One region of the Streptomyces sp. NPDC006687 genome, then DNA from elsewhere that is predicted to be linked to it. Evidence: riboswitches for the same ligand, from Rfam matches in the RefSeq annotation. Region 1 holds a riboswitch; the other holds the start of a gene.

What was found. A riboswitch is a leader RNA that binds a small molecule or an ion and turns the genes downstream of it on or off. The one in region 1 is predicted to bind S-adenosylmethionine.
Region 2: it holds a riboswitch for S-adenosylmethionine, as region 1 does, so the genes downstream of both, thrC (threonine synthase) here and ABZ716_RS04320 (aminotransferase class V-fold PLP-dependent enzyme) in region 1, are expected to answer to the same signal.

What each region holds. Positions count from the first base shown of each region.
Region 1 covers NZ_JBEYJJ010000002.1:425,516-428,889, reverse strand. Annotated here, with positions in the region: gene ABZ716_RS04325 (Lrp/AsnC ligand binding domain-containing protein) at 1-275, shown strand, start outside; gene ABZ716_RS04320 (aminotransferase class V-fold PLP-dependent enzyme) at 286-1,677, opposite strand; SAM riboswitch class IV at 1,923-2,039, opposite strand; gene trpD (anthranilate phosphoribosyltransferase) at 2,121-3,185, opposite strand; gene ABZ716_RS04310 (cytochrome bc complex cytochrome b subunit) at 3,352-3,374, opposite strand, start outside.
Region 2 covers NZ_JBEYJJ010000014.1:35,157-38,530, forward strand. Annotated here, with positions in the region: gene ABZ716_RS18580 (cold-shock protein) at 1-145, opposite strand, end outside; gene ABZ716_RS18585 (MoaD/ThiS family protein) at 542-820, opposite strand; gene thrC (threonine synthase) at 857-2,158, opposite strand; SAM riboswitch class I at 2,176-2,314, opposite strand; gene ABZ716_RS18595 (glucosyl-3-phosphoglycerate synthase) at 2,520-3,374, shown strand, end outside.

The DNA.
Region 1 (3,374 bases):
CCGCGATCGTGCTCATCAAGACCAGCGTGGACCGGATCCCCGAGATCGCCGAGTCCATCGCCCAGCTGGACAGCGTCAGCGAGGTCTACTCCGTCACCGGTACGTACGACCTGATCGCGCTGGTGCGCGTGGCCCGCCACGAGAACCTGGCCGACATCATCCCCGGCCGCATCAGCAAGATCCCGGGCGTCGAGGCCACGGACACCCACGTCGCGTTCCGCACCTACTCCCAGCACGACCTGGAAGCCGCCTTCGCCATCGGCCTCGACGCCTAGGGGGCCTGCCCTACACCGCCGGGACGCAGCGGCCCTCTTCCGTGCGGTACCGCCACTTCGCGCCGTCAGTGACGAGTTCGCGCACCGCGCGGACGAAGCGCTCCACGTGCTCGTCGGGGGTGCCGGCGCCGAAGCTGACGCGGATCGCGTTCAGGGACCTCTCGCCCGCGGCCGCCTCCGGCGCGCCGCACTCGCCGGGCTCCTGCGGCTCGCCGCCGAGCAGGGTCCGCACCAGCGGGTGGGCGCAGAACAGCCCGTCGCGCACGCCGATCCCGTACTCGGCGGAGAGCGCCGCCGCGAAGTGCGAGCTGTTCCAGCCGTCGACCACGAACGAGATGACGCCCACGCGCGGGGCCTCGTCGCCGAACAGCGACAGCACCCGTACCTGCGGGACCTCCGCCAGCCCCTCGCGGACCTTCGCGATGAGGTGCCGCTCGCGGGCGACGAGCCCGTCGAAGCCTGCCTCCTGGAGCGCCCGGCAGGCGGAGGCGATGGCGTAGACGCCGATGACGTTCGGCGAGCCGGCCTCGTGGCGGGCGGCGGTGGTGTGCCAGGCGACCTCGACCCCGCCGTCCTCGCGGCGGGCGACCGTACGGGAGGCGCCGCCCCCGGCGAGGTACGGCTCGGCCTCCTGGAGCCAGTCCGCCCGGCCGGCGAGCACGCCCGAGCCGAAGGGCGCGTACAGCTTGTGCCCCGAGAAGGCGACCCAGTCCACGTCCAGCTCCTCTACGGAGACCGGGTGGTGGGGGGCCAGCTGGGCGGCGTCCAGCACGATCCGCGCGCCGTGGGCGTGCGCGGCGGCGGCGAGCTCCTTGACCGGCCACAGCTCGCCGGTGACGTTGGACGCGCCGGTCACGCAGACCAGGGCGGGGCCGTGGGGCTCCCGGTCGGCCAGCGCCCGCTCCAGGGTGGCGACGGCCTGGGCCGGGGTGCGCGGGGCGTCGAGGTAGGTGACCTGCGCGTCGCGCCAGGGCAGCAGCGAGGCGTGGTGCTCGGTCTCGAAGACGAACACCTGGCAGCCGGCCGGGAGCACGGCCGCGAGCAGGTTGAGGGAGTCGGTGGTGGAACGGGTGAAGACCACCTGGTCACCGGCGCGGCAGCCGAGGAACGCGGCGACGGTGGCCCGGCTCTGCTCGAAGAGGTCGGTGGAGAGCTGCGAGAGGTATCCGGCGCCGCGGTGGACGCTGCCGTAGTACGGGGCGTACGCGGCGACGTCGTCCCAGACCCGCTGGAGCGCGGGGGCGCTGGCGGCGTAGTCCAGGGCCGCGTAGCTGACCTCGCCGCCGGTGACCAGCGGGACGGTGACGTCCCGTCCGAGCACGGGCAGCGGCTCGGCACACACGGGCTCGGCGGGGGCGGTACGGACGGTGGTGGTGGCGGCGGCGTTCAGGGATGCGGACATGGCGGTATCTCCCGGCAGGCAGGGGCGGAATGGCTTCGGTGTGCCCGTACGCGGGGACGGCTGCGCGGCGCGGCGGGGCGCACGGCGGTGACGGCCGTCAGGGGTACGGGAAGTGCCTCGGAAGCGGTGCGGGTACGCGGAAGGGACCCGGTGTCCGAGGGGTGAAGAAGGGGCGGAGTCGCCCTATCGCATTCGCTTGCTCACGGAAAACGCTCCTCGGAGGACCAGGACCCCTGGTGTCGAGGGATCCGCGCTTGCCGTAGACCTCGCTGCCTACGGCCTGGTCATCACCCGGGGCACCCCGCCACGGAAGGAGGGTTGCCGGACAGCGAGCCGGGGCCAAAACGCTGTCACTCGTGACCTTGGAGAGCATCCTGCCACAGGATGCCCGCAGCGCAAGACCCCGGTCCACGATGCGGACCGGGGTCGTGGCGGAGAACGGCTCAGGCGTTGCTGGCCGCCACCCAGCGCTCCAGCGCGGCCCGGGCGGCGCCCGAGTCGATGGACTCGGCCGCACGGGCCATCCCCGCGGCCAGCTGCTCCTCCAGCGAGCCCGGGCCCGGGTCCAGGGCCACCAGGGCGGACGCCGCGTTCAGCAGGACGGCGTCGCGCACCGGACCGGTCTCCCCCGCCAGCAGGCGGCGGGCCACGTCGGCGTTGTAGGAGGGGTCGCCGCCGCGCAGGGCCGAGATGTCGATGGTCCCGATGCCCACGTCGCGCGGGTCGAAGGCGTGCTCGGTGATCCGGCCCTCGCGCACCCACCACACCCGGGAGGTCCCGGTGGTGGTCAGCTCGTCCAGGCCGTCGTCCCCGCGGAAGACCAGGGCGGAGGTGTTCCGCTCCGCGAGCACCCCGGCCATGATCGGCGCCAGCCGGCCGTCCGCGACCCCGACCGCCTGGGCCGTGACCCGGGCGGGGTTGGTGAGCGGGCCGAGGCCGTTGAAGGCGGTGCGCACCCCCAGGTCCCGGCGGGCCGAGGCCGCGTACCGCAGGGCCGGGTGGAAGACCACGGCGGCGCAGAAGGTGATGCCCGCCTCCTCGGCGACCTCGGCCACCCGCCGGGGGGTCAGGGCCAGGTTGACGCCGAGCTTCTCCAGGACGTCGGAGGAGCCGCTGGCGGAGGAGGCGGCCCGGTTGCCGTGCTTGACGACCTTCGCGCCCGCGCCGGCGGCCACGATCGCGGACATGGTCGAGATGTTGACGGTCTTGGCGCCGTCGCCGCCGGTGCCGACGATGTCCACGGTCCGCCCGGGCACCTCGATCAGGTTGGCGTGGGCGTACATCGTCCGGACGAGTCCCGTGTACTCCTGGACGGTCTCGCCCTTGGCCCGCAGCGCCACCGCGAAGCCGGCGATCTGCGCGTCGGTGGCCTCCCCGCGCATGATCCGCTCCATGGCCCAGGCGGTGTGGTCGGAGGTGAGGTCGCGGCCGCTGAGCAGGGCCTCCAGGATGCCCGGCCAGGTGGGGGCCGCCACGCTGTCGCCGCCTGCCGGGGTCGCAACGTTCATGGTCAGCTCCTGCTGCTCGTCGGGTTCTCCCGTCCAAGGGGAAGGATCTCAGCCTATCCAGCCCCGGAGACGGCAATGAGCCCCCGTCCAGACCCTGGACGGGGGCTCTTGCCGTGGCGACACCAGGATCGACCTGGATCGATCCCTCAAGCGGTCATGCCGGAGATCAGTGGTGGCCGTGGCCGGACT
Region 2 (3,374 bases), on a different contig from region 1:
ACTCGACCCGCTGACCCTCTTCAAGGGTGCGGTACCCGTCCATCTGGATGGCGCTGTAGTGGACGAACACATCCGCACCACCGTCGACCGCGATGAAGCCGTAGCCCTTCTCCGCGTTGAACCACTTGACGGTGCCCTGAGCCATGCCTAACTCCCCTATTACTGGCCCTTGCGCAGGTCCGCACTTCGCGGACCCGGGTCAGAACTTGCGCCGGAACGCCTCGACCGGGGCTGAATGTATCTGCACCGCTGCTGTCTGCAACAGGTCATTCCGACGAGAAATCTGGACACGAACGCATGTGGAAATGGGCTGAAAATTTGGCCTATTCCTGGGCAAGTCGGGCCAGACAAGCCGCACCAATGCCCCAAAAGACACGTGCATGTTGACTCAATGTCAACCCTCTTCCTGCCCGTTCATATGCGGCGGGCAAGAACGACGGAGGGGACTTCCCCAACTCTACCGCGCCCAATCAAGCAGAATTGCCCCCTCCGCTTTTAGCGGAGGGGGCAATTCAGAATGCGGCGCGACGCTCTTCGCGCGTCAGCAGCCGCCCGCCACGGCGGGAATGATCGAAACGCCCGCGCCGTCCGGCGTCGCCGCCTGCAGGCCGCCCTCGAAGCGCACGTCGTCGTCGTTGACGTAGACGTTCACGAAGCGGCGCAGCTTGCCCTGGTCGTCCAGGACGCGCGCGGCGATGCCCGGGTGGTTCGCCTCCAGGGAGTCGATGACCTCGGCCAGGGTCGCGCCCTCGGCCGGGACCTCGGCGGCGCCGCCGGTGTAGGTGCGCAGGATGGTGGGGATGCGGACGTTGACGCTCATGGCGCTACCGCCTTTCCGTGTAGTGCGAGGGAAGGGTCAGGCCAGGCCGGCGGCGCGGAACGCGTCCAGGCTCGGGCGGATGGTGGCGGTCTGGCCGGTGCCGGCCACCGCCTCCAGGGTCTTGAGGCCGTCACCGGTGTTCAGGACCACGGTGGTCAGCGAGGGGTCCAGGAGCCCGTTCTCGATGAGCTTCTTCGTCACGCCGACGGTCACACCGCCCGCGGTCTCGGCGAAGATGCCCTCGGTCTGAGCCAGGATCCGGATCGCCTCGACGACCTGCTCGTCGTTGACGTCCTCGACGAAGCCGCCGGTGCGGCGGGCGATGTCGAGCACGTACGGGCCGTCCGCAGGGTTGCCGATGGCCAGGGACTTGGCGATCGTGTCCGGCTTCTGCGGGCGGACCACGTCGTGCCCGGCCTTGAAGGCGGTGGACACCGGGGAGCAGCCCTCGGCCTGGGCGCCGAAGATCCGGTACGGCTTGTCCTCGACCAGACCGAGCTTGATCAGCTCCTGGAGACCCTTGTCGATCTTGGTCAGCTGCGATCCGGACGCGATCGGGATGACGATCTGGTCGGGAAGCTGCCAGCCGAGCTGCTCACAGATCTCGTAGGCGAGGGTCTTGGAACCCTCCCCGTAGTAGGGGCGCAGGTTGACGTTGACGAAGCCCCAGCCCTCGCCCAGCGGGTCACCGATGAGCTCGGAGCAGAAGCGGTTGACGTCGTCGTAGTTGCCCTCGATGCCGACCAGCTCGCCACCGTAGACACCGGCCATGACGACCTTGCCCTGCTCCAGGTCGTGCGGGATGAACACGCAGGAGCGGAAGCCCGCGCGGGCCGCCGCCGCGCCGACGGCGCCGGCCAGGTTGCCCGTGGAGGAGCAGGAGAGGGTGGTGAAGCCGAACGCGCGGGCCGCCTCGACGGCGATGGCCACGACGCGGTCCTTGAAGGAGTGCGTCGGGTTGCCGGAGTCGTCCTTGACGTACAGCTTGCCGGTGACGCCCAGCTCCTTGGCCAGGTTCCGCGCGTCCACGAGCTTGGTGAACCCCGGGTTCAGGCTCGGCTTGGACGCCACGTCCGCGGGGACGGGCAGCAGCGGGGCGTAGCGCCAGATGTTGTTGGGGCCGGCCTCGATCGCCGCGCGCAGCGCCTCAGGGTCGCCGGCGGGCAGCTCGTAGGCGACCTCCAGCGGACCGAAGCACTCGACGCAGGCGAAGATGGGGCCGAGCTCGAAACGGGTACCGCACTCACGACAGGAAAGGCCGGTGGCGGGACCGAGATCGACGGATCCGGCGGCGGTGGACTCCGACGGGGCAGGGATAGCGGCGGTCTGTGCAGCCATGATGGCGAGGCCCTTTCTCCTCATCTTCCCCATGGCGCACTTCGCCATGAGACGGAATTGGCACCTTCCCTAGCCGGGGCCCCGCGCGAGCGAGAACCGACTGGAGGGTTGCCGGGGCTTCAACGGGCCGTGTCCCTCTGCCCCTCTGGATGAGCGGTATGGCACCGGCACACGCGCTCGATGGCGCGCCGGTGCGTTTGTGGCGAGGACCCCCGGCATGTGGCGGGCCTTCGCGTTGTTCAAGACTGTAACCGAAAGGGACGGCGCGTTGAGACGGCTGTCCGAAGCGCGAGATGGATCACGAACCGGCCGAAAACAGCCGGGTCCGATGCCGCCGCCGGATGATCAGGGAGTGCTGAGAGTGCTGGATGAGGTGGAGCGCTGGCTGGCCGACCGCTCCTGGTCCGCCGCCGACCGACCGCTCGACCAGCTGCTCGACCGGAAACGGGCGGCCGGGACCACCGTGAGCGTGGTACTGCCCGCCCTCGACGAGGAGGCCACGGTCGGACAGATCGTGGAGGTGATCCGGCGCGACCTGATCGAGGGGCTGCCGGTCCCCCTGGTCGACGAGCTCGTGGTGATCGACTCCGGGTCCGCCGACCGCACGGCCGAGATCGCGGCGAAGGCCGGCGCCCGGGTGGTGCACCGCGACGAGATCCTGCCGCGCGTCCCGGCCGTCCGCGGCAAGGGCGAGGTGCTGTGGCGCTCGCTGCTGGCCACCACCGGGGAGATCGTCTGCTTCGTCGACGCCGACCTGCGGGACTTCACCTCCGCCTTCGTCTCCGGCATCGTCGGCCCGCTGCTCACCGACCCGCAGGTGCAGTTCGTCAAGGCCATGTACGACCGCCCGCTGGGGGACGCCCCCGGCCAGGGCGGACGGGTCACGGAACTGGTGGCGCGGCCCCTGCTCAACCTCCACTGGCCCCAGCTGGCCGGCTTCGTCCAGCCGCTCGGCGGCGAGTACGCCGTACGCCGCTCCCTGCTGGAACGCCTGCCCTTCCCCGTCGGCTACGGGGTCGAGCTCGGGCTGCTCGTGGACGCCCTCCACACCGTCGGGCTGGACGCCCTCGCCCAGGTCGACGTGGGGGTCCGGCTGCACCGCCACCAGGACGGGCAGGCCCTGGGCCGGATGGCCGCGTCCATCTACCGCACCGCGCAGCTGCGGCTCTCGCGCGGGCACCTCACCCGGCCGGAGCTCACCCAGTTCGAGAGGGGG